DNA from 3 places in the Hydrogenophaga sp. SNF1 genome. Region 3 is predicted to be linked to each of the others. Evidence: predicted binding sites of a transcription regulator. Region 3 holds the regulator's gene; each other region holds the start of a gene.
What was found. Region 3 encodes HrcA, which represses chaperone genes, less so after heat shock. Its sites were predicted from a motif close to TTAGCACTCNNNNNNNNNGAGTGCTAA; they were not measured.
Positions count from the first base shown of each region.

Region 1: a site for HrcA is predicted at 2,986-3,012, ahead of groES (co-chaperone GroES). Genes of this name have one in related genera too.
Region 2: a site for HrcA is predicted at 7,482-7,508, ahead of rpoH (RNA polymerase sigma factor RpoH). Genes of this name have one in related genera too.

Region 1 is NZ_CP139793.1:876,525-886,077, reverse strand. Features, by position in the region: gene SOM08_RS04295 (methyl-accepting chemotaxis protein) at 1-423, shown strand, start outside; gene SOM08_RS04290 (Crp/Fnr family transcriptional regulator) at 420-1,139, opposite strand; gene SOM08_RS04285 (sensor histidine kinase) at 1,370-2,917, shown strand; gene groES (co-chaperone GroES) at 3,088-3,378, shown strand; gene groL (chaperonin GroEL) at 3,415-5,061, shown strand; gene tal (transaldolase) at 5,256-6,197, opposite strand; gene SOM08_RS04265 (MurR/RpiR family transcriptional regulator) at 6,261-7,109, shown strand; gene SOM08_RS04260 (dipeptide ABC transporter ATP-binding protein) at 7,113-8,132, opposite strand; gene SOM08_RS04255 (ABC transporter ATP-binding protein) at 8,129-9,100, opposite strand; gene SOM08_RS04250 (ABC transporter permease) at 9,103-9,553, opposite strand, start outside.
Region 2 is NZ_CP139793.1:1,548,829-1,558,381, forward strand. Features, by position in the region: gene SOM08_RS07480 (branched-chain amino acid ABC transporter permease) at 1-410, shown strand, start outside; gene SOM08_RS07485 (branched-chain amino acid ABC transporter permease) at 429-1,526, shown strand; gene SOM08_RS07490 (ABC transporter ATP-binding protein) at 1,537-2,307, shown strand; gene SOM08_RS07495 (ABC transporter ATP-binding protein) at 2,325-3,041, shown strand; gene lysS (lysine--tRNA ligase) at 3,131-4,687, shown strand; gene SOM08_RS07505 (7TM diverse intracellular signaling domain-containing protein) at 4,698-6,458, opposite strand; gene rpoH (RNA polymerase sigma factor RpoH) at 6,490-7,449, opposite strand; gene SOM08_RS07515 (DUF3014 domain-containing protein) at 7,685-8,560, shown strand; gene pcp (pyroglutamyl-peptidase I) at 8,603-9,274, shown strand; gene SOM08_RS07525 (hypothetical protein) at 9,296-9,553, opposite strand, start outside.
Region 3 is NZ_CP139793.1:3,449,233-3,458,785, reverse strand. Features, by position in the region: gene SOM08_RS16580 (dynamin family protein) at 1-998, shown strand, start outside; gene mutY (A/G-specific adenine glycosylase) at 1,058-2,119, shown strand; gene rapZ (RNase adapter RapZ) at 2,101-2,985, opposite strand; gene recN (DNA repair protein RecN) at 2,985-4,628, opposite strand; gene SOM08_RS16560 (NAD kinase) at 4,657-5,574, opposite strand; gene hrcA (heat-inducible transcriptional repressor HrcA) at 5,664-6,683, shown strand; tRNA gene SOM08_RS16550 (tRNA-Ile) at 6,715-6,791, shown strand; tRNA gene SOM08_RS16545 (tRNA-Arg) at 6,819-6,895, shown strand; gene greB (transcription elongation factor GreB) at 6,968-7,525, shown strand; gene SOM08_RS16535 (RelA/SpoT family protein) at 7,526-9,553, opposite strand, start outside.

The sequences.
Region 1 (9,553 bases), 2.1 Mb from region 3:
ATCCTGGCGCTCAACGCCGCCGTGGAAGCCGCGCGCGCCGGCGAGCAGGGCCGCGGCTTCGCCGTGGTGGCGGCCGAGGTGCGCGGCCTGGCCCAGCGCAGCGCCGATGCAGCACACGAGATCCGCGCCCTGATCGCGCAGGCCATCGACACGGTGGAGGCGGGCGTGCGCAAGGTCGACGCCGCGGGCGAAACCATCTCGCGCACCAGCGGGCGCGTGAGCGACGCCCATGCGCTGATCGACGAGATGGGCGCCGCTGCCACACACCAGGCCAACCGCGTGGCCGAGGTCGGCCAGGCCATGGCCGAACTCGATCAGGTGACCGCGCGCAACGCCGCCCTGGTGGAAGAGCTGCTGGCCGCCGCGCACAGTCTGCGCGGCGAGGCCAGCCGCCTGGACGCGGCCGTGGGCGTGTTCGCCTAGGCCGTGCCGGCCTGGGTACCGGCCTGGGTGTCGGCCCCCTCGGGGCCACCCATCCCGAGCAGGCGGCCATGCCAGCGGTCGATCTTCACGAACTGCCCGCCCTCGATCAGCAAGCCGATGTGCCGCGCGATGGTCTCGCGCCGCGTGCCCAGCATGCGCGCCAGCTCGGTGTGGCTGGGGATGCGGAACGCCGCGCGGCCTTCCTCGTGCGCGATGAGGCGCAGCGCCTCGCCGAGTTGGGCCGTGACGCTGCCGCCACGCGGCACGCGCGACCAGTCGGCCAGGTTGTCGACGTAGCGCGCCAGGGCCTGGAACAGGCAGCGGCGAAAGCCCCGGTCGCCCATGGCGATCTCATCGACCAGCCGCACCGGGATCTCGCAGACCCGCGCCGGCGTGATGGCCACCAACGTGAGCGCGGCGGGCTGGCGGTACAGGTTGTTGAGCCCGGCCACCTGGCCCTTGCCCAGCAGGCAGACCGGCCGCTTCTCGCCGCGCGCCGCGCGCCGCAGGCCCTGGAACAGGCCCAGCTTGACCACTTTCACGCTGAGCGAGCGCAAGCCCTGCTCCTCGATCTGTCCGCCCAGGGGCACGGCGCGCTCGACGATCTGACCTTGCAAGGCGGCGATGCGCTCGGCCGGCAGGCTGGAGACGATGCAGCGCTGGCGCGTCGAGCACAGGTCGCAGCGGCCACCGGCGGACGCGGCAGCCTTGGTCATGGCGTGGGCAGGCATGGCCGCGATTGTTGACTCGGCCCGGCGCGCGCGCTACGACTTTTGTGGCACCCCGGTGTGCGTTCGATCACTAAGGCAGCGGGATCGCCCCCATGAAAACCGCCGCTGGCGCCATGATGGTCCGGGGAAGGTCGTGCCGACCCGGCCTGGCGCCAGCGGCGCGGCCGGTTTTCCGCCCGCGAGGGCCCACCTGGCGTCCCGGCGGGGACGGTGCCATGCTTGCAACAGACATCGGCTTTGAGAATCTCGGTTCGTGGCTGCAGGTGCTGCAGCGCATCGTCGAACACAGCGCCAACATGGTCGTCATCACCGACCGCGATCAGCGCATCCGCTGGGTCAACCGCGCCTACTCGGCCGTCACCGGCTGGCCACTCGACGAGGTGCAGGGCAAGCGCGCCAGCGAGTTCCTGCACGGCCCGCTGACCAGCCAGCGCGCCACCGCGCAGCTCAAGACGGCGCTGTCGGGCGGGCGCGCGGTGTCGGGCGTCGAACTGGTGAACTACCGCAGGGACGGCCAGGCCTACACCGTGCTGCTCAACATCGAGCCCATCCACGACGGGCATGGCAACGTGGCGGCCTTCTTCTCGATCCAGACCGACATCAGCGAGCGCAAGCGCCTGGAGCTGGCCAACGCCAGCCTGCAGCGCCACCTGGATGCGGCGCAGAAGCTCGCGCGCCTGGGCCGCGTGGAGTACGACCACGAGAGCGCGCGCACGCGTTGGTCTCACGAGGTCTTCGAGCTGCTGGACCGCGCGCCCGACGAGGCCCCGCACGACTTCGCCGAACTGATGGAGGCCGTACCGCCCGAGCGGCGCGAGGGCCTGCGCCACAAGCTCGCGCAATCGCTGCGCACCGGCGAGGCCTTCGACGAGGAGTTCCCGCTGCTCAGCGCCCAGGGCCAGCGGCGCTGGGTGCGCTGCCGCGGCATCCCGGACTTCACCGGCGAGGGCTACCGCCTGCCGGCCACCTGGACGGTGCAGGACGTGACCGTCTACTACGAGCTGCTGGAGGAGCGCCAGCGCACCAACGAAACCCTCAACCGCGTGGTCGGCGAGCGCACGCGCCAGCTCGAGGAGGCCAACCGCACGCTCACCGACTTCTCGCACGCCATCTCGCACGACTTGAAGAAGCCGATCCGCCACATGGTGAGCTTCGCCGAGATCCTGCAGAGCATGCTGGACGCCGGCGACCTGGAGCAGGCCCGGCTGTACGGCGAGAAGGTGCGCGCCGCCGGCCGCCACCTGCAGACCCTGGTGGAGGCGCTGCTGCGCTTCTCGCGCCTGGGCCGCCACGCGGTGGACAAGCAGCCCCTGGCCCTGCGCCAGACCATCGAGCCGCTGGTGGCGGAGGCCCTGGCCACGCACCCCGGGCGGCGCATCGAGTTCAGCGGCCTGGACAGCCTGCCCGTGGTGATGGCCGACCCGGTGCTGATCCACGAGGTCTGGGTCAACCTGATCGACAACGCCGTGAAGTACTCCGCCCAGCGCGATCCCGCGCGCATCGCCTTCGGCTGCCGCGAGGAGGCCGCGGGCTGGGACGTCTGGATCCAGGACAACGGGCGCGGCTTCGACCCCAGCCAGCACGAGCGCATCCTGCAGATGTTCGGCCGCGCCTGCGAAGACCCCGAGATCGCGGGCGACGGCATCGGCCTGGCGCTCACCCAGCAGATCGTCGACAGCCACGGCGGGCGGCTGTGGGGCGCGTCGGCGCCGGGCGAGGGCGCGACCTTCCACGTCTGGCTGCCCAAGCCCGCCGCGCCCTGAACCGGGCCCCGGGGCCACCGCCCGGGCGGCGCGGACGGTTCTTGAAACCGTCACGCCCGCCCTTATCATTAGCACTCGCTGGCGCCGAGTGCTAACATCCGCGCCCGTGCCCCGGTTCCAAGCCGGGGCCCCCTTTTTCCCCTAGCCCTCTTTTCCATTCAGGAGATGCAATGAAACTTCAGCCTCTCGGCGACCGCGTGGTCGTCAAGCGCGTCGACAGCGAAACCAAGACCGCCTCGGGCATCGTCATCCCCGACGCCGCTGCCGAGAAGCCCGATCAGGGCGAAGTCCTGGCCGTGGGCCCGGGCAAGACCGGTGACGACGGCAAAGTGCGCGCCCTGACCGTCAAGGTGGGCGACCGCGTGCTGTTCGGCAAGTACAGCGGCCAGACCGTCAAGGTCGACGGCGACGAGCTGCTCGTCATGAAGGAAGACGACCTGTTCGCGGTCGTCGTGAAGTAATTCCCCTCCCCCTGATTCGTACTGAAGGAGCCAAACATGGCAGCAAAAGACGTGGTTTTCGGCGGCGACGCCCGTGCGCGCATGGTCGAGGGTGTGAACATCCTGGCCAACGCCGTCAAAGTGACCCTGGGCCCCAAGGGCCGCAACGTGGTGCTCGAGCGCTCGTTCGGCGCCCCCACCGTCACCAAGGACGGTGTCTCGGTCGCCAAAGAGATCGAACTGAAGGACAAGCTCCAGAACATGGGCGCGCAGATGGTCAAGGAAGTGGCTTCCAAGACCAGCGACAACGCCGGTGACGGCACCACCACCGCCACCGTGCTGGCCCAGGCCATCGTGCGCGAAGGCATGAAGTACGTGGCCGCCGGCATGAACCCCATGGACCTCAAGCGCGGCATCGACAAGGCCGTCGTGGCCCTGACCGAGCAGCTGAAGAAGGCCTCCAAGGCCACCACCACCAGCAAGGAAATCGCCCAGGTCGGCGCCATCTCCGCCAACTCCGACGAGTCCATCGGCAAGATCATTGCCGACGCCATGGACAAGGTCGGCAAGGAAGGCGTGATCACCGTGGAAGACGGCAAGTCGCTGGACAACGAGCTCGACGTCGTCGAGGGCATGCAGTTTGACCGCGGCTACCTGTCGCCCTACTTCATCAACAACCCCGAGAAGCAGGCCGCCCTGCTGGACAACCCCTTCGTTCTGCTCTTCGACAAGAAGATCAGCAACATCCGCGACCTGCTGCCCGTGCTGGAGCAAGTCGCCAAGGCCGGCCGTCCGCTGCTGATCATCGCCGAGGAAGTCGAAGGCGAAGCCCTGGCGACCCTGGTGGTCAACACCATTCGCGGCATCCTGAAGGTCGTGGCCGTCAAGGCGCCGGGCTTCGGCGACCGCCGCAAGGCCATGCTGGAAGACATCGCCATCCTCACCGGCGGCAAGGTCATCGCTGAAGAAGTGGGCCTGACGCTCGAGAAGGTGACCCTGGCCGACCTGGGCCAGGCCAAGCGCATCGAAGTGGGCAAGGAAAACACCACCATCATCGACGGCGCCGGCGCCGCGGCCGACATCGAGGCCCGCGTCAAGCAGATCCGCATCCAGATCGAAGAAGCCACCAGCGACTACGACCGCGAGAAGCTGCAAGAGCGCGTGGCCAAGCTGGCCGGCGGCGTGGCCGTGATCAAGGTCGGCGCTGCCACCGAGGTCGAGATGAAGGAGAAGAAGGCCCGCGTGGAAGACGCGCTGCACGCCACCCGTGCCGCCGTGGAAGAAGGCATCGTGGCCGGTGGCGGCGTGGCGCTGCTGCGCGCCCGCCAGGCCGCTGGCGCCATCAAGGGCGACAACGCCGACCAGGACGCCGGCATCAAGCTGATCCTCAAGGCCATCGAAGCCCCGCTGCGCGAGATCGTGGCCAACGCCGGTGGCGAGCCGAGCGTGGTGATCAACGCCGTGCTGGGTGGCAAGGGCAACTACGGCTTCAACGCCGCCAACGACACCTACGGCGACATGATCGAGATGGGCATCCTGGACCCGACCAAGGTGACCCGCACCGCGCTGCAGAACGCCGCGTCCGTCGCTTCGCTGATGCTCACGACCGAGTGCATGGTCGCCGAGGCGCCGAAGGAAGACGCGCCGGCCATGCCCGGTGGCGGCATGGGTGGTATGGGCGACATGGGCGGCATGGGCATGTAAGTGCTCCTTGCCAGAGGGCGCATGGCGGCGTTGCAGCCGCTTGCCGTGGCGATGCCGCTGTCAGCGCGTCTGCGCCTTGCCCTGCACCCTCTGGCGGCGTCGTAAGAGCGCCCTGGCGCTCTGCCCGTCTCCAAAGAAAAACCCCGCGATCGCTCGCGGGGTTTTTCTTTGGGGGGACGCCGGTTGGCGCCTGCTCAGACCATCAGCGCTTCGAGCTTGACCGTGTCGGCAGCGAAGGCGCGGATGCCCTCCGCCAGTTTTTCCGTGGCCATCGCGTCTTCGTTGAGCGCGTAGCGAAAGCCCGCCTCGTCGTAGCGCACGGGCGCGATGTCCAGGCGCTTCGCCGCGTCGGCGTCGAGCGCGCGCGACAGCGGCGCTTCGCTGGCCGCGAGCTGGGCCAGCAGCTCGGGGCTGATGGTGAGCAGGTCGCAACCCGCCAGCGCAGTGATCTGGCCCACGTTGCGAAAGCTCGCGCCCATCACTTCGGTGGCCACGCCGTGGCGCTTGTAGAACTCGAAGATGCGGCGCACCGAGCGCACGCCGGGGTCGTTGGCGCCGGCGTTGGCGGCCTCGTCCCATTGGGCGCCGGCCTGCTTCTTGTACCAGTCGTAGATGCGGCCCACGAAGGGCGAGATGAGACGCACGCCGGCCTGGCCGCAGGCCACGGCCTGGGGGAAGGAGAACAGCAGCGTGAGGTTGGTGTGGATGCCTTCGCGCTCCAGTTGCTCGGCCGCGCGGATGCCCTCCCAGGTGGCGGCGATCTTGATCAGCACGCGTTCGCTGTCCACCCCTTCGGCGCGGTACAGGGCGATCAGGCGGCGCGCGCGCTCGAGCGTGGCGGCGGTGTCGAAACTCAGGCGCGCGTCGACCTCGGTGGACACACGGCCCGGAATGAGCCGGAGGATTTCGACGCCGAAGCGCACCAGCAGCCGGTTCATCAGCTCCACCTTGTCGGCCGCGCCATGGCGCGCGATGGCCTCGGCCAGCAGCGGCGCGTACTCGGGCTTCTGCACCGCCTTCAGCACGAGCGAGGGGTTGGTGGTGGCGTCGCGCGGGGCGTAGGCCGCCAGTTGCCGAAAGTCGCCGGTGTCGGCGACCACGGTGGTGAACTGTTTGAGGGCGTCGAGCTGGTTCATGGGCGGATTATGGCGCCGCCAGGTAATAAAATTTCAGCCATTCGGACCACCTGGTAACACGCCATGCTCGACCGCATCAAGGCCTCGATGCCCTCGCTCGCCCCGGCCGAACAGCGCGTGGCCAAGCTCGTGCTGCAAGACCCGCGCAGTTTCGCCAGCCTGCCGGTGAGTGAGCTGGCCGAGCGCGCCCACGTGAGCAAACCCACGGTGGTGCGCTTCTGCCGCAGCATGGGCTACGACGGCCTGTCGGATTTCAAGCTCAAGCTGGCGGGCACCGTGAGCGAAGGCGTGCCCTTCATCCACCGCAGCGTGGACGCCGACGACAAGACCAGCGACGTGATGGTCAAGCTTATCGACAACACCGTGGCGGCCTTTCTCAAGTACCGCAACGACGCCTCGCACCACGCGATCGAGCGCGCCGTGGATGCGCTCGTGGCCACGGGCAAGGCGCGCGGGCGCATCGAGTTCTACGGCGCGGGCAACTCGGGCATCGTCGCGCAGGACGCTCAGCACAAGTTCTTCCGCCTGGGCATCAACGCGGTGGCCTACAGCGACGGCCACATGCAGGTGATGGGCGCCTCGCTGCTGGGGCCGGGCGACTGCCTGGTGATCGTGTCGAACTCGGGCCGCACACGCGACCTGATGGACGCGGCCGACATCGCGCGCCGCCACGGCGCCACGGTGATCACCATCACCACCAGCGGCTCGCCGCTGGCACAAGCCGGGCATATCCACCTGGCGGCCGACCACCCCGAGGGATACGACCGCTACAGCCCCATGACCTCGCGCCTGATGCACCTGATGGTGATCGACATCATGGCCACCTGCCTGGCGCTGCGCATCGGCGGCGCCAAGCTGCAGCCGCTGCTGCGCGAGATGAAGAACAACCTGCGCAACAAGCGCTACGCCTGAGCGTCAAAGCCGGCCTTCCTCCACCGCGTGGCAGGCGATGCGGATGCCGCCGATGTCCTTCAGCACCGGGCGCTCGTGGCGGCAGCGGTCGTTGGCGTGCGGGCAGCGCGGGTTGAAGGCGCAGCCGCTCGGGGGGTTCAGCGGGTTGGGCACCTCGCCCTGCACCGGCGTGCGCGCCTTGCCGGTGTCGTGCATCTTGGGGATGGCGTCGAGCAGCATGCGCGTGTAGGGGTGGCGCGGGCTCTCGAACAGCGTGTGCTTGGGCGCCAGCTCCACCAGGCGGCCCAGGTACATCACGCCCACCTGGTCGCTCACGTGGCGCACCACGGCCAGGTTGTGGCTGATGAACAGGTAGGTGAGCCCGCGCTCGCGCTGCAGGTCCTTCATGATATTGAGCACCTGCGCCTGCACCGACACGTCCAGCGCGCTGGTGGGCTCGTCGCAGACCAGGAAGTCCGGCTGCGTGGCGAGGGCGCGCGCGATGGAAATGCGCTGGCGCTGGCCGCCGCTGAACTGGTGCGGGTACTTCAGGCTGTCGTGCGGGCTCAGGCCCACCGAGCGCAGCAGCTCGTCGACGCGGTCGCGCAGTTTCGCCGGATCGGTTTCGATCTGGTGCTCGCGCAAGGGCTCGGCGATGATGTCCTGCACGCGCCAGCGCGGGTTCAGGCTGGCGTACGGGTCCTGGAAGATCATCTGGATGCGCCGGCGCAGCACGCGCCCGGCGGGCGTCTTGAAAGCGGCGTGCGCGTCCTGGTTGTCGAACTGGAAGCCCCCGCGCGTGGGCTCGTACAGGCCCACCAGCAGGCGCGCCACGGTGCTCTTGCCGCAGCCGGATTCGCCCACCAGCGCCAGCGTCTGGCCGCGCGGGATGTCGAAGCTCACGCCGTCGACGGCGCGCAGCAGCTGACGCGGCTTGCGCTCCAGCACGCGGTTGAGCCAGGGGGGCGAGACGTCGAAGGTCTTGGCCAGGTCGGTGGCGCGCACCAGCGCGGCGGCGTCGGTGGTCACGGTGGTGCTGCTCATGCCACGGCTCCCGAGGCCTGCAGCCAGCAGGCCGCGCGCGTGGCGCCCGCGTCCATGAGGTCGGGGCGCTCGACATGGCAACGATCGAACACGCGCTCGCAGCGCGGGTTGTAGGCGCAACCCTTGGGAATGGCGTTGAGGCGCGGCATGGCGCCGTCGATCTGGTGCAGCCGCTCGCGTTCCTGGCTCATGTCGGGGATGCAGGCCATCAGGCCACGGGTATAGGGGTGGGCCGGCTGGTTGATCACCTCGTGCACGGGGCCGATCTCGGCGACGCGCCCGGCGTACATCACGGCCACGCGGTCGCAGGTTTCGGCGATCACGCCCATGTCGTGCGTGATCAGCATGACGGCTGCGCCGCGCTGTTTGCAGATGCTCTTGAGCAGCGTGATGATCTGCGCCTGGATGGACACGTCCAGCGCGGTCGTGGGCTCGTCGGCGACGATGAGTTGGGGCTCGGCCGCCAGCGCCAGCGCGATGACCACCCGCTGACGCATGCCGCCGCTGAACTGGTGCGGGTAGTGGTCGATGCGCTGTTCGGCCGCCGGAATACCGGTGTCCCGGAGCAGCTGGATCGCGCGCTCGCGCGCCTCGGCCGCGCTCACCGGCAGGTGCGTGGTGATGGTTTCGATCAGCTGGCGGCCCACCGAGTACAGCGGGTTCAGCGAGGTCAGCGGGTCCTGGAAGATGGCGCCGATCTTGCGCCCGCGGATGCGCCGCATTTTTTCGTTCGGCAGGTTGTCGATGCGCTGGCCTTCGAGCAGGACCTGTCCCGAGGCGATGCGCCCGGGCGGCTCCAGCAGGCCAATGATGGACGCGCCGGTGAGCGACTTGCCCGCACCGGACTCGCCCACCACGCCCAGGATCTCGCCGGGCGCGATGTCGAAGGAGATGTCGTCCAGCGCGCGCAGGGTGCCGCGGCGCGTGGGGAACTCGACGACGAGGTTCTTGACTTGCAGCAGGCTCATGGTCAGCGCAGCCTTGGGTTGAGAGCGTCGCGCAGCCAGTCGCCCAGCAGGTTCACGCTGAGCGCGATGAGGATGAGCATGAGGCCGGGGAAGATGGTGATCCACCACTCGCCCGAGAACAGGTAGTCGTTGCCCACGCGAATGAGCGTGCCCAGCGAGGGCGAGGTGGGCGGCGCGCCCACGCCCAGGAAGGACAGCGTGGCCTCGGTGATGATGGCCGTGGCGACCTGGATGGTGGCCAGCACCAGCACCGGGCCCATGACGTTGGGCAGCACGTGGCGGCCCATGATGCGCAGCGGCGCCACGCCGGTCACGCGCGCGGCCTGCACGTACTCCTTGCTGCGCTCCACCAGCGTGGAGCCGCGCACCGTGCGGGCGTACTGAACCCAGCCGGCCAGGGTGATGGAGATGATGAGCACGCCGAAGGCCAGCGTCTCGTGCGCGTTGGGGAAC
Region 2 (9,553 bases), 1.9 Mb from region 3:
GCCGCGCCATGCGCGCCACCGCCGAGAACCCGCGCGTGGCGGCGCTCATGGGCATCAAGCCCGATGTGGTCATCTCCGCCACCTTCATCATCGGTGCCATGCTGGCGGCCATCGCCGGCATCATGTGGGCGTCCAACTACGGCACGGTGCAGCACGCCATGGGCTTCATGCCCGGCCTCAAGGCCTTCGTGGCCGCGGTCATGGGCGGCATCGGCAACCTCGCGGGCGCCGTGCTCGGCGGCGTGGCCCTGGGCCTGATCGAGTCGCTGGGCGCCGGCTACCTCGGCAAGCTCACCGGCGGCTTCCTCGGCAGCCAGTACACCGACATCTTCGCTTTCATCGTGCTGGCCTTCGTGCTGATCCTGCGACCCTCGGGCCTGCTGGGCGAGCGCGTGGCGGACCGTGCCTGACGTGACGGGAGAGACCTCATGCTGAACGCCAAACCCGTCAAGCTGATCGCCTTCCTGGTCGTCGCGGCGCTGATGCTGATCCTGCCCATCGCGCTGCAGGCCACCGGCAGCAACTCCTGGGTGCGCATCGTCGACGTCGCGCTGCTCTACGTGCTGCTGGCCCTGGGCCTGAACATCGTGGTGGGCTACGCCGGCCTGCTCGACCTCGGCTTCATCGCCTTCTTCGCGGTCGGTGCCTACCTCTACGGCCTGCTGGCCTCGCCGCACCTCACCGACACCTTCGCCTGGCTGGCCGCCACCTTCCCCAACGGCCTGCACATGAACTTCTGGATCGTGATGGTGGTCGCCGGCATCGTGGCCGGCGTCACCGGCCTGATCCTGGGCTTTCCGGTGCTCAAGCTGCGCGGCGACTACCTGGCCATCGTGACCCTGGGCTTCGGCGAGATCGTGCGCATCTTCATGCTCAACCTCGATCGGCCGATCAACATCACCAACGGTCCCAAGGGCTTGACCAACGTGGATGCGGTGAGCGTCTTCGGGCACCGCATGAGCCAGAGCCTGTCGATCGACATCGGGGGGTTCTCCTATACCTTCCAGTCGGTCACGCTGTACTACTACCTCATCCTGTTCTTCGTGGTGCTGGCCATCGTCATCGCCTACCGCTTGCAGGATTCGCGCATCGGCCGTGCGTGGATGGCCATCCGCGAGGACGAGATCGCCGCCAAGGCCATGGGCCTGAACACGCGCAACCTCAAGCTGGCGGCCTTCGGCATGAGCGCCACCTTCGGTGGCATCGCCGGCGTGCTGTTCGCCTCGTTCATGCGTGGCGTCTACCCCGAGTCCTTCATCCTCATGGAGTCGGTGATGATCGTCGCCATGGTGGTGCTGGGCGGCCTGGGCCACATCCCGGGCGTCATCCTCGGCGCCCTGGTGCTGGCGGGACTGCCCGAGCTGCTGCGTCACGTGGCGCACCCGCTCACGGCCATGACCGATGGCCGCCTGGGGCCCGAGATCCTGCGCCAGCTGCTCATCGCGCTCGCCATGATCGTCATCATGCTGCTGCGTCCCAAGGGTCTGTGGCCGTCACCGGAACACGGCAAGTCCCTGAGCAAGTGAGGAGCGCGGCATGACAGACACCATCCTGAAAGTCGCCAGCGTCTCCAAGCGCTTTGGCGGCCTGCAAGCCCTCAGCGACGTGGGCATTGAAATCCGTCGCGGCCAGGTCTACGGCCTGATCGGTCCCAACGGTGCGGGCAAGACCACGTTCTTCAACGTGCTCACCGGCCTGTACACCCCCGACAGCGGCACCTTCGAGCTGGCCGGCAAGCCCTACACGCCCACGGCCGTGCACGAGGTGGCCCGCGCCGGCATCGCGCGCACCTTCCAGAACATCCGCCTGTTCGCCGAAATGACGGCACTGGAAAACGTGATGGTGGGCCGCCACGTGCGCACGCACTCGGGCCTGCTCGGCGCCATCCTGCGCACCGGTGGCTTCAAGCGCGAGGAGCGCGAGATCGCCGAGCGCGCGAAGGAGCTGCTCGACTACGTGGGCATCGGCAAGTTCGCCGACTACAAGTCGCGCACCCTGAGCTATGGCGACCAGCGCCGCCTGGAGATCGCGCGCGCCCTGGCGACCGACCCGCAGCTCATCGCACTCGACGAACCCGCCGCCGGCATGAACGCCACCGAGAAGGTCCAGCTGCGGGAACTCATCGACCGCATCCGCCAGGACAACCGCACCATCCTGCTCATCGAGCACGACGTGAAGCTCGTGATGGGCCTGTGCGACCGCGTCACCGTGCTCGACTACGGCAAGCAGCTCTCCACCGGTACGCCGGCCGAGGTGCAGAAGGACCCGAAGGTGATCGAGGCCTACCTCGGCACCGGCGGGCATTGAGTCGGCAGGAGAACAGCATGGCAAACACACTACTCAAGGTCGCCGGCCTCAAGGTTTCGTACGGCGGCATCAAGGCGGTCAAGGGCATCGACCTCGAAGTGCGCGAGGGCGAACTGATCACGCTGATCGGCTCCAACGGCGCGGGCAAGACCACCACCATGAAGGCCATCACCGGCTCGCTCGCCATGGAGGCGGGCGACGTCGAGTACCTGGGCCAGAGCATCAAGGGCAAGGGCGCCTGGGACCTGGTGAAGCAGGGCCTGGCCATGGTGCCGGAAGGCCGCGGCGTGTTCACGCGCATGAGCATCACCGAGAACCTGCAGATGGGCGCCTACGTGCGCAAGGACAAGGCCGGCATCGCGCAGGACATCGAGCGCATGTTCGGCATTTTCCCGCGCCTGAAGGAGCGCAAGGACCAGCTCGCCGGGACCATGAGCGGCGGCGAGCAGCAGATGCTGGCGATGGCGCGCGCGCTCATGAGCCAGCCCAAGGTGCTGCTGCTCGATGAGCCGTCCATGGGCCTGTCGCCGATCATGGTCGACAAGATCTTCGAGGTGGTGCGCGACGTGTCGGCGCAGGGCGTGACCATTCTGCTGGTGGAGCAGAACGCCAGCCGCGCCTTGCAGATCGCCGACCGCGGCTACGTGATGGACTCGGGCGAGATCATCATGAGCGGCGACGCGAAGCAGATGCTGACCGATCCGAAGGTCCGCGCGGCGTACCTGGGCGAATAGGCCCGAGGCCCCGTGGCGCGGCGGCTTCCGTCGCAAAACTACAATCGCGGGTTGCGCGCCATTCGGGCGCCCAACCCGCTTTTCATTTCATGAGCCAAGCCAACACCCCCGACACCGCCGCCCCCGTTGCGCAAGACGAGAACCAGCTGATCGCCGAACGGCGCGAGAAGCTCAAGGCCCTGCGCGAGGGCCAGAAGCGGGGCGAGGGGGTGGCCTTCCCGAACGACCACAAGCCCACGGACAACGCCGCCGCACTGTTCGCCGCCCATGGCGAGAGCAGCAAGGAAGCGCTGGAGGCCACGCCGGTGCGCGCCAGCGTGGCGGGGCGCATGATGCTCAAGCGCGTGATGGGCAAGGCCAGCTTCGCCACGCTGCAGGACGCCTCGCTGGGCCCCAGCGGAGGTCGCATCCAGATCTACCTGAACAACGACAGCGTGGGCGAGGCCCAGCACAACGCCTTCAAGCACTGGGACCTGGGCGACATCGTGGCCGCCGAGGGCACGCTGTTTCGCACCCGCACCGGCGAGCTGACCATTCACGCCGACAAGATCCGCCTGCTCACCAAGAGCCTGCGCCCGCTGCCCGACAAGTTCCACGGCGTGGCCGACCAGGAGATCAAGTACCGCCAGCGCTACGTGGACCTGATGACCGACGAGGGCGCGCGCCGCCGTTTCGTCACGCGCAGCCAGGCCGTCACGGCACTGCGCCAGTTCATGGTGTCGCACGGCTTCCTGGAGGTCGAGACGCCCATGCTGCACCCCATCCCCGGCGGTGCCAATGCCAAGCCCTTCGTCACGCACCACAACGCGCTCGACCAGGAAATGTTCCTGCGCATCGCGCCCGAGCTGTACCTCAAGCGGCTGCTGGTGGGGGGCTTCGAGCGCGTGTTCGAGATCAACCGCAACTTCCGCAACGAAGGCATCTCGGTGCGGCACAACCCCGAGTTCACCATGATGGAGTTCTACGCGGCGTACTGGAACTACCGCGACCTCATGGACTTTTCGGAACAGCTCATCCGCCATGTGGTGCGCACGGTGCGCGGCGAGGGCGAGGTGAGCTACCAGGGCCGCGTGGTCGACATCGACTCGCCCTTCGAGCGCCTGACCATCCGCGACGCCATCGTCAAGTACACCGACGCCGGCGCGAACGTGGACAGCGCCGACTGGCTGCTCGGCCAGTTGCGCAAGCTCGGCCTGAACGAGGAAAAGGACCAGCTCTCCAAGCGCAGCCTGGCCTCGCTGCAGGTGCTGTTCTTCGAGGAGAAGGTGGAGAGCGAGCTCTGGAACCCCACCTTCATCATGGAGCACCCGACCGAGATCTCGCCGCTGGCGCGCGCCAACGACGAGCGGCCCGAGGTGACCGAGCGCTTCGAGCTCTACATCACCGGCCGCGAATTCGGCAACGCCTTCTCCGAGCTGAACGACGCCGAGGACCAGGCCGCGCGTTTCCAGGCCCAGGTGGACGCCAAGGACGGCGGCGACGACGAGGCCATGCACTTCGACGCCGACTACATCCGCGCGCTGGAGTACGGCATGCCGCCCGCCGGCGGCTGCGGCATCGGCATCGATCGCCTGATGATGCTGCTGACCGACAGCCCCAGCATCCGCGACGTGATCCTGTTCCCCGCGCTGCGCCGCGAGAGCTGAACCCCGGCGCTCAGAAGTTCAGCCGAAGAATCGCCTTGCGCGGCTCTTCGCTGAGCGTGAGCATGCCCTGGCGCATCCACTCGAGGTGGGCGGCGGCATCCTGGGCGAGCTCGCTGTCGGTGTCGGGCAGCAGCGCGGCCACCACCCGCAGGCGCAGCGTGGTGCCCGCGGGCAGGCGCGGTGAAAGGCGCAGACCATTGGCCAACAGGCTGGTGGCCGTGTGCAGCACCTGATCGGGCTTGACCGGGCCCTCCATCAGCAGCGCGAAGCTGTCGTCGTCCAGCCGCGCGGCCGTATCGACGTCGCGCGCCACCGCGCGCAGCTGCGAGGCGGCGATCACCAGCGCGCGGTCGGCGACCTCGCGTCCGTGGCGGGCGGCGATCTCGGCGTGGTTGTGCAGGTGCACCAGCAGCAGGGCGCTGTGGTGGCCATAGCGCTGGGCCCGCACCAGGCTGTCGTGCAGGCGCAGCAGGAAATGCGGCCGGTGGGTCAGGCCGGTCAAGGGCTCGGTGCGCTCCAGCGCATGGGCACGGGCCTGGGTCTCGTGCTGAATCCGCGACCGCATCAGCAGGGCGTAGAACAGCAGGGGCGCCTCGATGGACGCGGCGATCACGATGCCGTACTGCGACAGGAAGTTCGACGACAGCAGGTTGAAATTGCGCAGCACCGGCAGGGTAGAGGCCAGCAGCACCGGCACCATGCTCACCGCGAACCAGCGGATCCAGGTCTCGCCGCTGCGCCACGCCAGGCCCAGCATGGCCGCGATGGTGAGCATGGACAGGGTGCCGAGCGCGCTCAAGGCCTGCAGGCTCAAGGCGCTGGGCAGCGACTGGTCCCACACGATGCCGATCAGCCAGGCCGCCGCCAGCGCCAGGCACAGCCGGTCCAGGGTGCGCCCGATGCGCCGCGGCTGGGCCACCTGGCGCACGAACATCAGGCCCACCAGGCCCATGAGGGGCAGCAGGACGAACTCCGCCTCCTGGTTCCATCGCACCAGGTTCGGCCAGAGGAACTGTCCGCCCACGCCCAAGGACGCGGCCATGCTCAGGCCCAGCAGGCTGATATAGATCGCATAGGTCGCAAAGGCGGCGTCGCGGAACACCGCCATGTTGGCCAGCGCCACCACCGTCAGCAGCAAGGCCATCCCGAAATAGGCGCCCAGCACAAACTGCTGGTGGATGCGTTGCTCGCGCAGGGTGTTGTGGTCGTGCAGCTGGAAGACGCCCGAGAAGGGCACGCGCGCGTGCTCCACCCGCACCCAGTAGCGCACGGTTTCGTCCGGGCGCACGTCCAGGCTGAACACGGGGTAGCGGTCGGGGTTGGCCCAGTCGCTCACGGCCAGCCGGTCGCCGGCGCGTTGCACGCGCCACTGGCCCTGGGCGTCGCGGTAGTACATCGTGATGGCGTCGGTGCCCGAGCGCGCGAGTTCGAGCTCCCAGTGCGCCTGGGTGTCGCGCATCAGCACGTCGAAACGCAGCCACAGCGCGGTCTGGCCCGACAACACGGTGCGCTCGCCCGCACCTCGCAGGCGCCAGCCCAGGCCCGGGGGGCCCGCCGCGATGTCATCGATGCCCAAGGCGCCGGTCGGGTCCAGCAACTGCTGGCTGCGGCCGTCCAGCGAAATGGTGGCCCGGCGCGCGTCCAGCGCGATGGGCGCGGGGTCGGCGTCGGCGGGCGCCGCGTCAATGGCGAAGGCGGGGAGGCAGAGCAGGGCCAGGCAAAGGCCCAGGGCGGCGCTCAGGCGCCGCCCCACGGGAACAAAGAAAGGCATGGGGCGCGATTGTGCCGTCGCGCCGGCCGGATCAGGCGTAGCCGGCGAGCGCCTTGCGCATCTTTTTCATGGCCGCCACCTCGATCTGGCGGATGCGCTCGGCGCTCACGCCGTACTCGGCGGCCAGTTCGTGCAGGGTCATGCCGCCGGAACCGTCGTCGTTCACCTTGAGCCAGCGCTCGCTCACGATGCGGCGCGAGCGCTCGTCCAACTCGCCCATGGCCTGCGCCACGCCTTCGGTGGCGAGCCGGTCGCGGTGGGCCGATTCGAGCACCGCCGTGGGCTCGTGCGACTGGTCAGCCAGGTAGGCGATGGGGCCGAAAGCCTCTTCGCCGTCGTCACCCGGGCCTGGGTCCAGCATGACGTCGCCGCCGGCCAGGCGCGTTTCCATCTCGCGCACCTCGTCGGGCTTGACGTTCAGTTCACGCGCCACCAGGCCCACCTCGGCGTCGCTGAGCACCTCGCGGTGGGTGTCGCCGTCGGCGGCCTCGGCGCGCAGGCCCTGCTTGCGCGAGCGCAGGTTGAAGAACAGCTTGCGCTGGGCCTTGGTCGTGGCCAGCTTGACCATGCGCCAGTTCTTCAGGATGTATTCGTGGATCTCGGCCTTGATCCAGTGGATGGCGTAGCTCACCAGGCGCACGCCCTGCTCGGGGTCGAAGCGCTTGACGGCTTTCATCAGGCCCACGTTGCCTTCCTGGATCAGGTCGCCGTGCGGCAGGCCATAGCCCAGGTACTGGCGGGAGATGGAAACAACCAGCCGCAGGTGCGACAGGACCAGGCGCCCGGCGGCGTCCAGGTCGTTGTGGTCGCGCAGGCGGCGTGCCGCGTCCTGTTCCTCCTCCAGGCTGAGCAGGGGCAGGCGGTTCACGGCGGAGATGTAGGCGTCCAGATTGCCCAGGGGCGGCAGCGTGAGCGAGCGGTTCGTCCAGGAACCGGCCACGGCCAGATCGCTGCTCGGCGCAGCGGCCACGGGAATCAGCGAATGGGACATGGATGACCTCCTCGGGGTATCGAACAAGAATATTAGCACTCGCTTGGAGGGAGTGCTAAAGCGGAAGTTCCAACCGGCGCGGGCGGATGGGCCGGGGTACCGCCGGTTGTCGCCGCCCGCCCGAGCGCGAGGGGAAACGGGGCCGGCCGGGCGGGCCGGGTCCCGACCAGGGGCCTGGGGTACCCCCCGGGGCGTAGCATAGGACGCCTTCCCGCTTCCCCGAGGTGACGAGGCCATGACACGCCAACCCGACCCAGACGACCGCTCCCGCCTTCCCACCGTCCTGATCGCCTTGGCGGCGCTGGCCGCCGTGGCCTACTTCGGCTGGCGGTACTACCAGGACCGGCAGGCCCCCGCCCCGGTGGAACCCCCGGCGGCGGCCGCCCCCGCCCCCGCCGCCCCACCCGCGCTCGCCGAACCGGCGCCGCCCGCCATCCAGCACCCGGTGGAGCCCCCGGCGGCCGAAGCCATCGCCCCGCCCGCGCCCTTGCCCGCGCTGGCCGACGCCGACCCCTACGTGAGCGATCACCTCGCCGCGCTGCTCGGCCGCCCGAACGCGCTGCGTTTCCTGCAGCTCGACGGGTTCGTCAAGCGCGCCGTGGCCACGGTGGACAACCTGGGGCGTTCGCACGCACCCGTGCTGATGTGGCCCGTGACCCCCACCCCCGGGCGCTTTGCCTCGGTCAAGGCCGCCGACGGCGCCACCGAGACCATTGCCCCCGACAACAGCGCGCGCTACACGCCCTTCGTGCAGTTCGCCGAGTCGGTGGACACGGGCCGGGCCGTGGCGCTGTACCGCCGCCTCTACCCGCTGTTCCAGCAGGCGTACGAGGAACTGGGCTTTCCGGGCCGCTACTTCAACGACCGCCTGGTACAGGTGCTGGACCAGCTCATCGCCACGCCGGTGCCTGCCGCGCCGCCCGCCGTGGCGCTGGTGCAGGTCAAGGGCGAGGTGCCGTCCACCCGGCCCTGGGTGCGTTACGAGTACGCCGACCCGAAGCTGGAAGCCCTGTCGGCCGGGCAGAAGATCCTGCTGCGCATGGGCCCGGACCACCAGCGCCGCCTGCAGGCCAAGCTGGCCGACGTGCGTGGCCGCCTCGCGCGCCGCTGAGCCGCCCGGCCTGGGCGGTGGCACCTGCGGTAGATTGGCGCGATGCCCACCCGCTCGACCACTTCCTCCGCGCCGTCGAAAACGGTGTTGCTCACCGGTTTCGATCCTTTCGGCGGTGCGACCGTGAACCCGAGCTGGCAGGCCGTGCAGTCCCTGCACGGCGAACGCCTGCTGGACCACACCGTGGTGGCGGCGCAGCTGCCCACCGTGTTCGGCGAGTCGCTGCGTTGCCTGAGCGCGCTGCTTGACGCGCACCGGCCCGCGCTGGTGATCTGCGTGGGCCAGGCCGGCGGGCGTGGCGCGATCTCGCTGGAGCGCGTGGCCATCAACGTGGACGACGCGCCCATCGCCGACAACGCCGGCGCGCGGCCCATCGACGCGCCCGTGCGGCCCCGCGCCCCCGCCGCCTATTTCACCGGGCTGCCGATCAAGGCCATGCTGGCCGAACTGCAGGCGGCCGGCCTCGCGGCCGAGGTCTCGCAGACGGCGGGCACCTTCGTCTGCAACCACGTGTTCTACGGCCTGATGCGCACCCTGGCCACGCACCGCAGCCTGCGCCACGCGCGCGGTGGCTTCGTGCACGTGCCCTGGTTGCCCGAACAGGGCGCGCCGAACATGGCGCTGGACGACATCGTTCGTGGCCTGCGGTTGGCCGTGCACACCGCGCTGCGGGTGCGGCAGGATGGGGCGCTGGGCGCGGGCGCCACGCACTGACGCGCGGCACGAGGCGCTGCGTCAGGCCTGCCAGACGCCGAAGCCGGCCGAGCGCAGGTCGATGGCGACCTCGATCTCCTTGTCCACCGCGTCGCGGTAGCGCATGGGGTTGAAGCCCTCGTACAGGTCCGGCAGCAGCCGCCGCCCGTACTTGAAGACGTAGGCGTTGGACTGGATGCCGGCCTTGTGCTTGTCGAAGCGCACGTCCGGGTCCAGGCCGGTCATGCCCACATAGACGCAGGGCCTGCCCTCCACATAGCCGGGATTGCACGCGCGGAA
Region 3 (9,553 bases):
GCTTGCTCGCCAAGGTCAACCGCGACGAGGAACTGCTCAAGGCCAGCCAGCTGATCGACCTGGAGCGTGCGCTCGGCGAAGGCCTGCTGGGCCAGCGCCGCCGCATCCTGGGTGCGGCCGTGGCGTCCGGCGTCGAGGCGCTGCGCGGCGAGGCCGGTCGCATGGTGCATTCGCGCCTGCGCGACCTGGTCGAGCAGATCCAGGAGCTGGACGGCCTGCGGGGCAAGAACGCGGGCGTGATCAAGCAGATGCGCCTGCGCATCGAACAGGAGCAGGCCGACTTCGACGCCAGCGGGGCCAAGATCCAGGCGGTGCGCTCGGTGCACCTGCGCCTGCTCAAGGACCTGTTCGCGTTGCTCAGTCCCTCGCACCTGAAGGCCGAGGTCGCCACGCTCGCGAAGCAGCTCAAGAGCCCCGGCATCAAGCTCGGCGTGCGCCGCGCCTATGACGGCACCTTCAACCGCCTGCGCGAAGACCTCGCGCGCGCCGATGAGATGGCCGGCGAGATCCAGTCCATGCTGGAAGGCAGCTTCAAGAACCTCAACGCCGAGTACGGCTTCTCGCTGCAGGCGCCGTCATCGCCGCAGCTCGCGCTCTACCGCCGGGACCTCGACCTGATCGAGAAAAGCCACCTGCAGTACCTGAGCCTGGGCAACGCGCTGCGCCTGGCGCAGCCCGAGTTCGCCGAGCGCCTGGCGCGCGCGCTGATGAGCCGCCTGCGCGTGGTCTATGAGACCGCGGTCAACGAGGTCGAGCTCTGGAACAAGTCGGCCGCGGCCCAGCTCGACGCGCAGCTGCGCGAGCGCCGCCGCAACTTCACGCGCCGCATCGAGGCGGTCTCGCGCATCCAGCAGGCCGCCAGTGGCCTCGACGAGCGCATCCGCGAGTTGCAGGGGCAGCAGACGGCGCTCAACCAGCTCGAGGCCAAGTTCGAGGAACTCACCGCGCACTTGCTGGCGGCGCCCGACGAAGAACCCGCCGAAGCCCTCGCGGCATGAGCGGCGCACGGCCGCCCGGAGGCGCTCGCACCGCAGCGCGCAGCACGGTGGGGCATCCCATGCGGGCGCTGCCCGCGGACTTCGCGCCGCGCCTCATCCACTGGCAGGCCCGGGACGGCCGGCACGGACTGCCCTGGCAGGGCACACGCGACCCCTACCGCGTCTGGCTGTCCGAGATCATGTTGCAGCAGACGCAGGTGTCGACCGTGCTGGCCTACTACCCGCGCTTCCTCGAGCGTTTTCCCGATGTGGCCGCGCTCGCGGCCGCGCCCATCGACGAGGTGATGGCCCTGTGGAGCGGCCTGGGCTACTACAGCCGCGCGCGCAACCTGCACCGTTGCGCGCAGGCGGTGGTGGCCGATCACGCGGGCCGCTTCCCCACCACGGCCGCCGGGTTGGAAACGCTGCCGGGTATCGGCGCGTCCACGGCGGCGGCCATCGCGGCGTTCTGCTTCGGCGAGCGCGTATCCATCGTGGATGGCAACGTCAAGCGCGTGCTGGCGCGCCTGCTGGCGTTCGACGGCGACGTGGGTCAGGCCGCGGGCCAGCGCGCGCTGTGGGACCTGGCCCAGGGTTTGCTGCCGCCCCAGCCGTCGAATGAGGACATGCGCGCCTACACCCAGGGCCTGATGGACCTGGGCGCCACGGTGTGCACGCGCACCCGCCCGCGCTGCGAGGTTTGCCCGGCGCGCGGGCTCTGCCTGGCCTTCGAGCGCGAGGCCATCGCGCGCTACCCCGTGAAAACGCGCCGGGTGCAGCGGCGCTTCGAGCGCTGGTGGCTGCTGTTCGCCGTGCGCGGCGACGCCGTGTGGCTGCAGCGCCGACCCGAACGAGGCATCTGGGCCGGCCTGCACTCGCCCCCGGTGTTCGCGGGCGAAGACGACATGCGGGCCGCGGTGCCGGCCGGCTGGCCTTCGCACTGGAATGCCACCGAGCCGGTGGCCCACGCGCTGACCCACCGCGAACTGCAGCTGCTGCCGCATTGGGTGGCGGTGAGCGAGGCCCCCGCCGGCTGGGCCGGCGAGTGGGTGAAGCGGTCGGCCCTGGCCTCGGTGGGCCTGCCGGCGCCGGTGCGCAGCCTGCTCGGCGGCGCCTGGGCCACTCAGGTCCTGGACCAGTAGTCGGCCTCGCGGTGGCGCACGCGCGCCACCCAGTCCTGGCCGAAGTGCGCGGCCAGGCGCTCCACCAGGAACACCGAACGGTGCTGCCCGCCCGTGCAGCCGATGGCCACCGTGACGTAGCTGCGGTGGTCGCGTTCCATGTGGGGCAGCCAGTGCCGCAGGAAGGTGCGGATCTGCTCCTCCATCGCCAGCACGTCGGGACTGGCCTCGAGGAAGCGCGCCACCGGCGCGTCGCGCCCGGTCAGGGGCTTGAGCAGCGGGTCGTAGTGCGGGTTGGGCAGCATGCGCACGTCGAACACGAAGTCGGCGTCCATGGGAATGCCGCGCTTGAATGCGAAAGACTCGAACACCAGCGTCATGGGCGTGCGCGTCGCGCCCACCAGCTCCTTTACCTGGCTGCGCAGCTGCGCCGCGCGCGTGAGGCTGGTGTCGAGGACCAGGGCCTGCTCGCGCAACTCGGCCAGCAGCTCGCGCTCGTACTCGATGGCGTCGGTCAGCGCGCGGCGCTGGTCGTCGGTTTCCTGCAGCGACAGCGGGTGCAGGCGGCGCGTTTCGGAGAAACGGCGCACCAGGGTGTCGGTGGTCGAGTCGAGGAACAGCGTGGTGAGGTGGACGTCGCGCGAGCGCAGCGCGGCCAGGCGGCGCGGCAGGCCGGGCAGCGACTGGGCGCTGCGCACGTCCATGGCGATGGCGACCTTGCGCACGCGGTCGTGGCGGTCCAGGTCGATGAAGGCCTCGAGCAACTCGGGCGGCAGGTTGTCGACGCAGTAGAAGCCCAGGTCTTCGAGGGCGGTGAGCGCGACCGACTTGCCCGAACCGGACATGCCGGTGATGACGACGAGTTCGGTGGGGGAGTGGGTGTTCATCAGGCCGACAAAAGCTCGCGCGCGTGCGCAAGCGAGATTTCAGAGTGTTCGTTGCCGCCGAGCATGCGCGCCAGTTCGCGCACGCGCGCTTCGGCGTCGATGGGCTGCACGCTGCTCAGGGTTTGCTGGCCCTGGCGCTGCTTGGCCACCAGCAGGTGGTGGTCGGCGCAGGCCGCCACCTGGGCCAGGTGGGTCACGGCCAACACCTGGCGGTCCTGGCCGAGCTGGCGCAGCATCTGACCCACCGTGTGCGCAACGGCGCCGCCGATGCCGGCGTCCACCTCGTCGAAGATGAGCGTGGGCGCCTGGCCGAGGCGGCTGGTGACGACCGAGATGGCCAGGGCGATGCGCGAGAGTTCGCCGCCCGAGGCGACCTTGGCCACCGGCTTGGGCGTGCTGCCGGCGTGGCCCGCGACGCGCAATTCCACCTGTTCCAGTCCAAACGACTGGGGTTCGGCCAGCGCTTGCAACGCCACCTCGAACCGGCCGCCCTGCATGCCCAGGGTCTGCATGGCGTCGGTCACGGCGGTGGCCAGGCGCGGCGCGGCCTTCTGGCGCTGGCGGCCCACGGCGCGCGCGGCCTGGTCGAAGGCGGCGCGCGCGCTGGCTTCGCGCCGCTCCAGGGTGTCCAGGTCCAGGGTGTCGGCGAGGCGCTGGAGTTCGTGCTTCCACTGCGCGTGCAGCGCGGGCAGCTCCTCTGGCGTGGTGCGGTAGCGGCGGGCGAGCGAGAGCCAGGCGCCCAGGCGCTCGTCGAGCGCGGCCAGGGCGGAGGGGTCGAGTTCGGCATGGCGCTGGTGCTGGTGCAGCTCGTGCACCGCGTCCTGCACCTGGGCCAGCGCGCCGTTCAGGGAGTCGATGGTCTGGGCGAAGGCGGGCTCCACGTGCGCCTGGGCCTGCAGCGCGGCCACCGCGCGGCTGAGCAGGCGGCTGGCGCTGTCGTCCTGCTCGTCGAGGGCCTGCACGGCGGTTTCGGCGGCGTCGATCAGGGCCTGGGCGTTGGCCAGGCGGCCGTGGCGCGTGTTCAGTTCTTCCCATTCGCCGGTCTGCGGGCCGAGCTTGTCGACCTCGGCGATCTGCCAGGCCAGGCGTTCGCTGTCCTGGCGCGCGGCGTCCTGTCGCTCGCGGGCCTCGCGCAGCGCTTGGGCGGCCTGACGCCAGGCGGTCCAGGCCGCGCTCAAGGCGGTGGCGTCGATACCGGCATAGGCGTCGAGCAGCTCGCGCACCGCCTCGGCCCGCGTGAGGCTCTGCCAGGCGTGCTGGCCGTGGATGTCGACCAGCGCGTCGGCGGCCACGCGCAGCTGAGCGAGCGTGGCCGGGCTGCCATTGATCCAGGCGCGGCTGCGGCCGTCGGTGTCGATGGTGCGGCGCAGCAGCAGCGTGCCGTCGTCGGCGAAGCCTTGCTCGTCGAGCCAGGGCTTCAGGGACGCGGGACGGTCGAACTCGGCGGCGATCTCGCAGCGCGGCGCGCCTTCGCGCACCACGCCGGCCTCGCCGCGCGCGCCCAGCGCCAGCTGCAGCGCGTCGATGAGGATGGACTTGCCGGCGCCGGTTTCGCCCGTGAGCACGCCGAAGCCGCCGGCCAGCTCCAGGTCCAGCGAGGTGACGATGACGAAGTCGCGCAGGACGATGCGTCGAAGGCTCATGGCAGGGAGTGGGTGAATCGGGCCCGCGTCAGGCGCCCTCGTTCCAGTGCAGCTTGCGGCGCAGGGTGTCGAAGTAGTTCCAGCCGACCGGGTGCAGCAGGCGCAGCGCGTGTTCCGAACGCTTCACGACGATGCGGTCGCCGTGCAACAGGCTCGTGAAAGTCTGCATGTCGAAGTTCGCGCTGGCGTCGCGCCCGTTGACGAGCTCCAGGGCAATCTCGCAATGCGCGGGCAGCACCACGGGGCGGTTGGACAGGGTGTGCGGCGCGATCGGCACCATCACCCAGCCGCCGATGCTCGGGTGCAGCAGCGGCCCGCCGGCCGACAGCGCATAGGCGGTGGAGCCGGTGGGCGAGGCGATGATCAGGCCGTCGGCGCGCTGGTTGGCCACGAAGCGGCCATCGACCTCCACGCGCAGCTCGATCATGCTGGCCACGGCGCCGCGGTTGACGACCACGTCGTTGAGCGCGGTGGCCTCATAGACGCAATGGCCATCGCGCCAGACGCTGGCCGCCATCAGGGCGCGCGCCTCTTCCTGGTAGTCGCCGCGCAGGATGGGGCACAGGGCTTCGCGGTAGTCCTCGAAGGCAATGTCGGTGATGAAGCCGAGCCGTCCCTGGTTGATGCCCACCAGCGGCACGCCCTGGCGCGCCATCTGCCGGCCGATGCCCAGCAGGGTGCCGTCGCCCCCGACCACCAGCGCGAGTTGGGCGTGCCGGCCGATGCCGGGCACGTCGAGCGAGGGGTAGTCCGTCAGCCCCGTGTTCTGCGCGGTCTGCTGCTCCAGAGAGACCTCGCAGCCCTGGGCGTGAAGGAACTGGGCGATCTCCTCGACCACATGGCGGGCGCCCGGCGCCTGGTACTTGCCCACGATGACCACGTGGACGAAGCGCAAGGGGCGTTTCGCGGCGGGTGTCGTGGCGCGGGGATCCAGCGGGGCATTCATGCGCAAATTACATCACACGGTGTCGTGGGCGAAGCGGGTTGCGCCGCACCGCAGCGCGCGCCGCCGGGGCTTTCCTTAGAATGGTCTGAATGATGGACGATCGCGCTAAGTTGCTGCTCAAGGCGCTGGTGGAGCGCTACATCGCCGACGGGCAACCGGTGGGCTCGCGCACGCTGGCCCGGGCCGCCGGGCTGGAACTGTCGCCAGCGACCATCCGCAACGTGATGAGCGACCTGGAAGAGCTGGGCCTGATCGCCAGTCCGCACACCTCGGCGGGGCGCATTCCCACGGCGCGTGGCTACCGGCTCTTCGTGGACACCATGCTCACCGTGCGGCGCGAGGAAATGATGCCGCGCGTCACCGAGTTCAGCGCGCCGGGCGCGGAATCGCCGCAGCGCGTCATCAGCCAGGCCGCGCACCTGCTGTCCAGCCTGTCGCAGTTCGTTGGCGTGGTCATGGCGCCGCGCCGCGCCTCGGTGTTCCGACACATCGAATTCCTCAGCCTGTCCGAGCGGCGCGTGCTGGTGATCATCGTCTCGCCCGACGGCGAGGTGCAGAACCGCATCATCCAGACCCAGGCCAGTTTCACGCAGTCGCAGCTGGTCGAGGCGGCCAATTTCCTCAACACGCACTACGCGGGCCTCACCATCGAGGCCGTGCGCGAGCGCCTCACCACCGAGCTGGACGCGCTGCGCGGCGAGATTGCCGACCTGATGAAGCAGGCCGTGGACATCGGCGCGCAGCCGGCCCAGCAGGACGAGGTGGTGGTCGCCGGCGAGCGCAACCTGCTGTCGGTGAGCGAGTTCAGCAGCGACCTGGGCAACCTGCGCCGCCTGTTCGACCTGTTCGAACAGAAGACCCAGCTCATGCGCCTGCTCGATGTCTCCACGCAGGCCGACGGCGTGCGCATCTACATCGGCGGTGAAAGCCAGGTGGTGCCGTACGAGGACCTGTCGGTGGTGACGGCGCCCTACGAAGTGGATGGCCAGGTCGTCGGCACCCTGGGCGTGATCGGCCCGCAGCGAATGCCCTACGACCGCATGATCCAGATCGTCGACGTCACGGCCAAGCTGGTGAGCAATGCGCTGAGCCACACCAAGCAGGGGTAGGCGCGCAGGGGCGCCCTACAATCCCGCGCTCGGGCCGTTAGCTCAGTTGGTCAGAGCAGAGGACTCATAATCCTTTGGTCGTTGGTTCAAGCCCAACACGGCCTACCAAAAAAGCCTGCTATACTGCGAGGCTTCGCGGCTGTAGCTCAGTTGGATAGAGTACTTGGCTACGAACCAAGGGGTCGTGGGTTCGAATCCTGCCAGCCGCGCCACTACTGAAAGCCCGCAGCCACAAGCTGCGGGCTTTTCTCTTTCCGGCGCCTCTTTCGCGCGTACCCGTCACCATGAGCAAGGCATTCACCCGCGAATCCGATTCGGACGACGATGACGACGCCGTCGGCGCGCCAGCCACACCGGGTGGCAAGAACTACGTCACCCGCACGGGCTACGAGCGCCTTCGCCGGGAGCTCCTGGGCCTGATGGACGAGGAGCGGCCCAAGGTGGTCGAGGCCGTGCACTGGGCCGCCAAGAACGGCGACCGCTCGGAGAACGGGGACTACCTGTATGGCAAGAAGCGCCTGCGCGAGATCGACCGGCGCATCCGCTTTCTCACCAAGCGCCTGGAGATCGCCGAGGTGGTGGATCCTTCCGCGCACCACGGCAGCGACCAGGTGTTCTTCGGTGCCACCGTCACCTACGCGGATGAGTCGGGGCGCGAGACCACCATCACCATCATCGGCATCGACGAGGCCGACAGCACGCAAGGGCAGGTGAGCTGGGTGGCGCCGGTTTCGCGCGCCTTGCTCAAGGCCCGTGTGGGCGACGTGGTCAAGCTCGCCGTGCCGGGCGGTGTGCAGGAACTCGAGGTGCTGGACGTGAGCTACCCGGCGCCCGCCGCCTGATCAGGCCTTGGCCGCGGCCTTGTAGCGCTGGGCCTTGATGACCGAAGGCGTGCGTTTGAGGCTGCGCAGCACGTCGGCCAGGTGCTGGCGGTCGCGCACCGCCACCGAGAAGCGGATGTCCGTGGCGGTCTGCGCGGGTTCGTCGCCCATGTCCACGTGGGTGATGTCGGCCTCGGCCGCGGCGATGCTCGAGGCCACGCGCGCCAGCACGCCTTTGCCATTGGCCACGGTGACGACCACGGTGGTGTCGAAGGAGCGCACGGGTTCGTCGGCCCATTCCACTTCAAGGAAGCGTTCGGCATCGCGGTCGCGCAGCCGGCGGGCGGTGGGGCAGTCCTCGGCATGCACCACCAGGCCTTCTCCTCGGCCCAGGTAGCCGACGATGCGATCGCCCGGGATGGGCTTGCAACATGGGGCGTACTGCACCGACAGGCCTTCGCTGCCGTCCAGTGTGACCACGCCCTGCAAGGCGCTCTCGCCATGACCGGCGGTGGCGTAGCGCTCGGTGCTGATCAGCACCGCGTCGGGCTTGAGCCCGGTTTCGGACAGCAGCACCGCGAGCTTCTTGCCCACCATGCTGGCGATGCGCCGGCCCATGCCGATGTCGGACAGCAACTCGGCCCTGCTCTTGTTGCCGGTGAAGCGCAGCAGCTTCTCCCACACCAGCGCCTGCTCACCGTCTTCGCCCGGCAATTGCGCGATGCCTTCGGAGCGCAGGGCCTGGCTGAGCATGCGCTCGCCCAGTTCAAGGGATTTTTCCTGCGCCACCGTCTTGAGGTGGTGGCGGATCTTGGAGCGCGCCCGGCCGGTCTTGACGAAGGACAGCCAGGTGGGATTGGGCTCGGCCTTCTCGTCCGTGATGACTTCGACCACGTCGCCGTTGGCCAGTTCGGACCGCAGCGGCCGCTGCTCGCCATTGATGCGCGCGGCCACCGTGCGCTGGCCGATGTCGCTGTGAATGGCGTACGCGAAGTCGACCACCGTCGCGCCGCGCGGCAGCGCGAGGATCTTGCTCTTGGGCGTGAACACGTAGACCGCGTCGGGGAAGAGGTCGATCTTGATGTGGTCCCAGAACTCGCTGGCGTCGTGCGTTTCCTGCTGGATGTCCAGCAGCGACTGCAGCCACTGCGTGCCCAGGCGCTGCGACATGTCGCTGCCGGGCTCGTTGGCCTTGTAGAGCCAGTGCGCCGCCACGCCCGATTCGGCCACCACGTCCATGCCATGCGTGCGCACCTGGAACTCGATGGCGGTTCCGAAGGGCCCCACCAGCGTGGTGTGCAGCGACTGGTAGCCATTGACCTTGGGAATCGCGACGTAGTCGCGGAACTTGCCCGGCAGCGGCTTGTAGAGCTGGTGCAGCACGCCCAGAGCGGTGTAGCAGTCGGTCAGCTCGGGCACCACGATGCGAAAGCCGTAGATGTCGGTCACCTGGGCGAAGGACAGGTGCTTGCTGTCCATCTTGCGGTAGACGGAGTACAGCGTCTTCTCGCGGCCCATGATGCGCACCGGCATCAGCTGCCGCTTGAAGGCGGTTTCCACTTCCTGCTGCACGCGCGCGATCAGGTCGCGGCGGCGGCTGCGCGCCCGGTTCAGCGCCTTGGACAACACCTCGTAGCGCCAGGGGTGCAGGAACCGGAAGGCCAGGTCCTGCAGTTCGCGGTAGGTGAAGTTCAGGCCCAGGCGGTGGGCGATCGGGGCGTAGATTTCCAGCGTTTCCGAACTGATGCGCTGCCACTTGCTGCGCGGCATGTCGGCCATCGTCCGCATGTTGTGCGTGCGATCGGCCAGCTTGATCAGGATGACCCGCACGTCCTTGGCCATGGCCAGCAGCATCTTGCGGAAGGACTCGGCCTGGTTGTGCTCGCGCGAGGTGAACTCCAGCCGCTCCAGCTTGGTCAGTCCGTCGACCAGCTCGGCCACCGGCGCGCCGAAGCGCTCGACCAGTTCCTGCTTGGTCACGCCGCAATCCTCGATGGCGTCGTGCATCAGCGCGGCCATCAGGGCCTGGGCGTCGAGCTTCCATTCCGC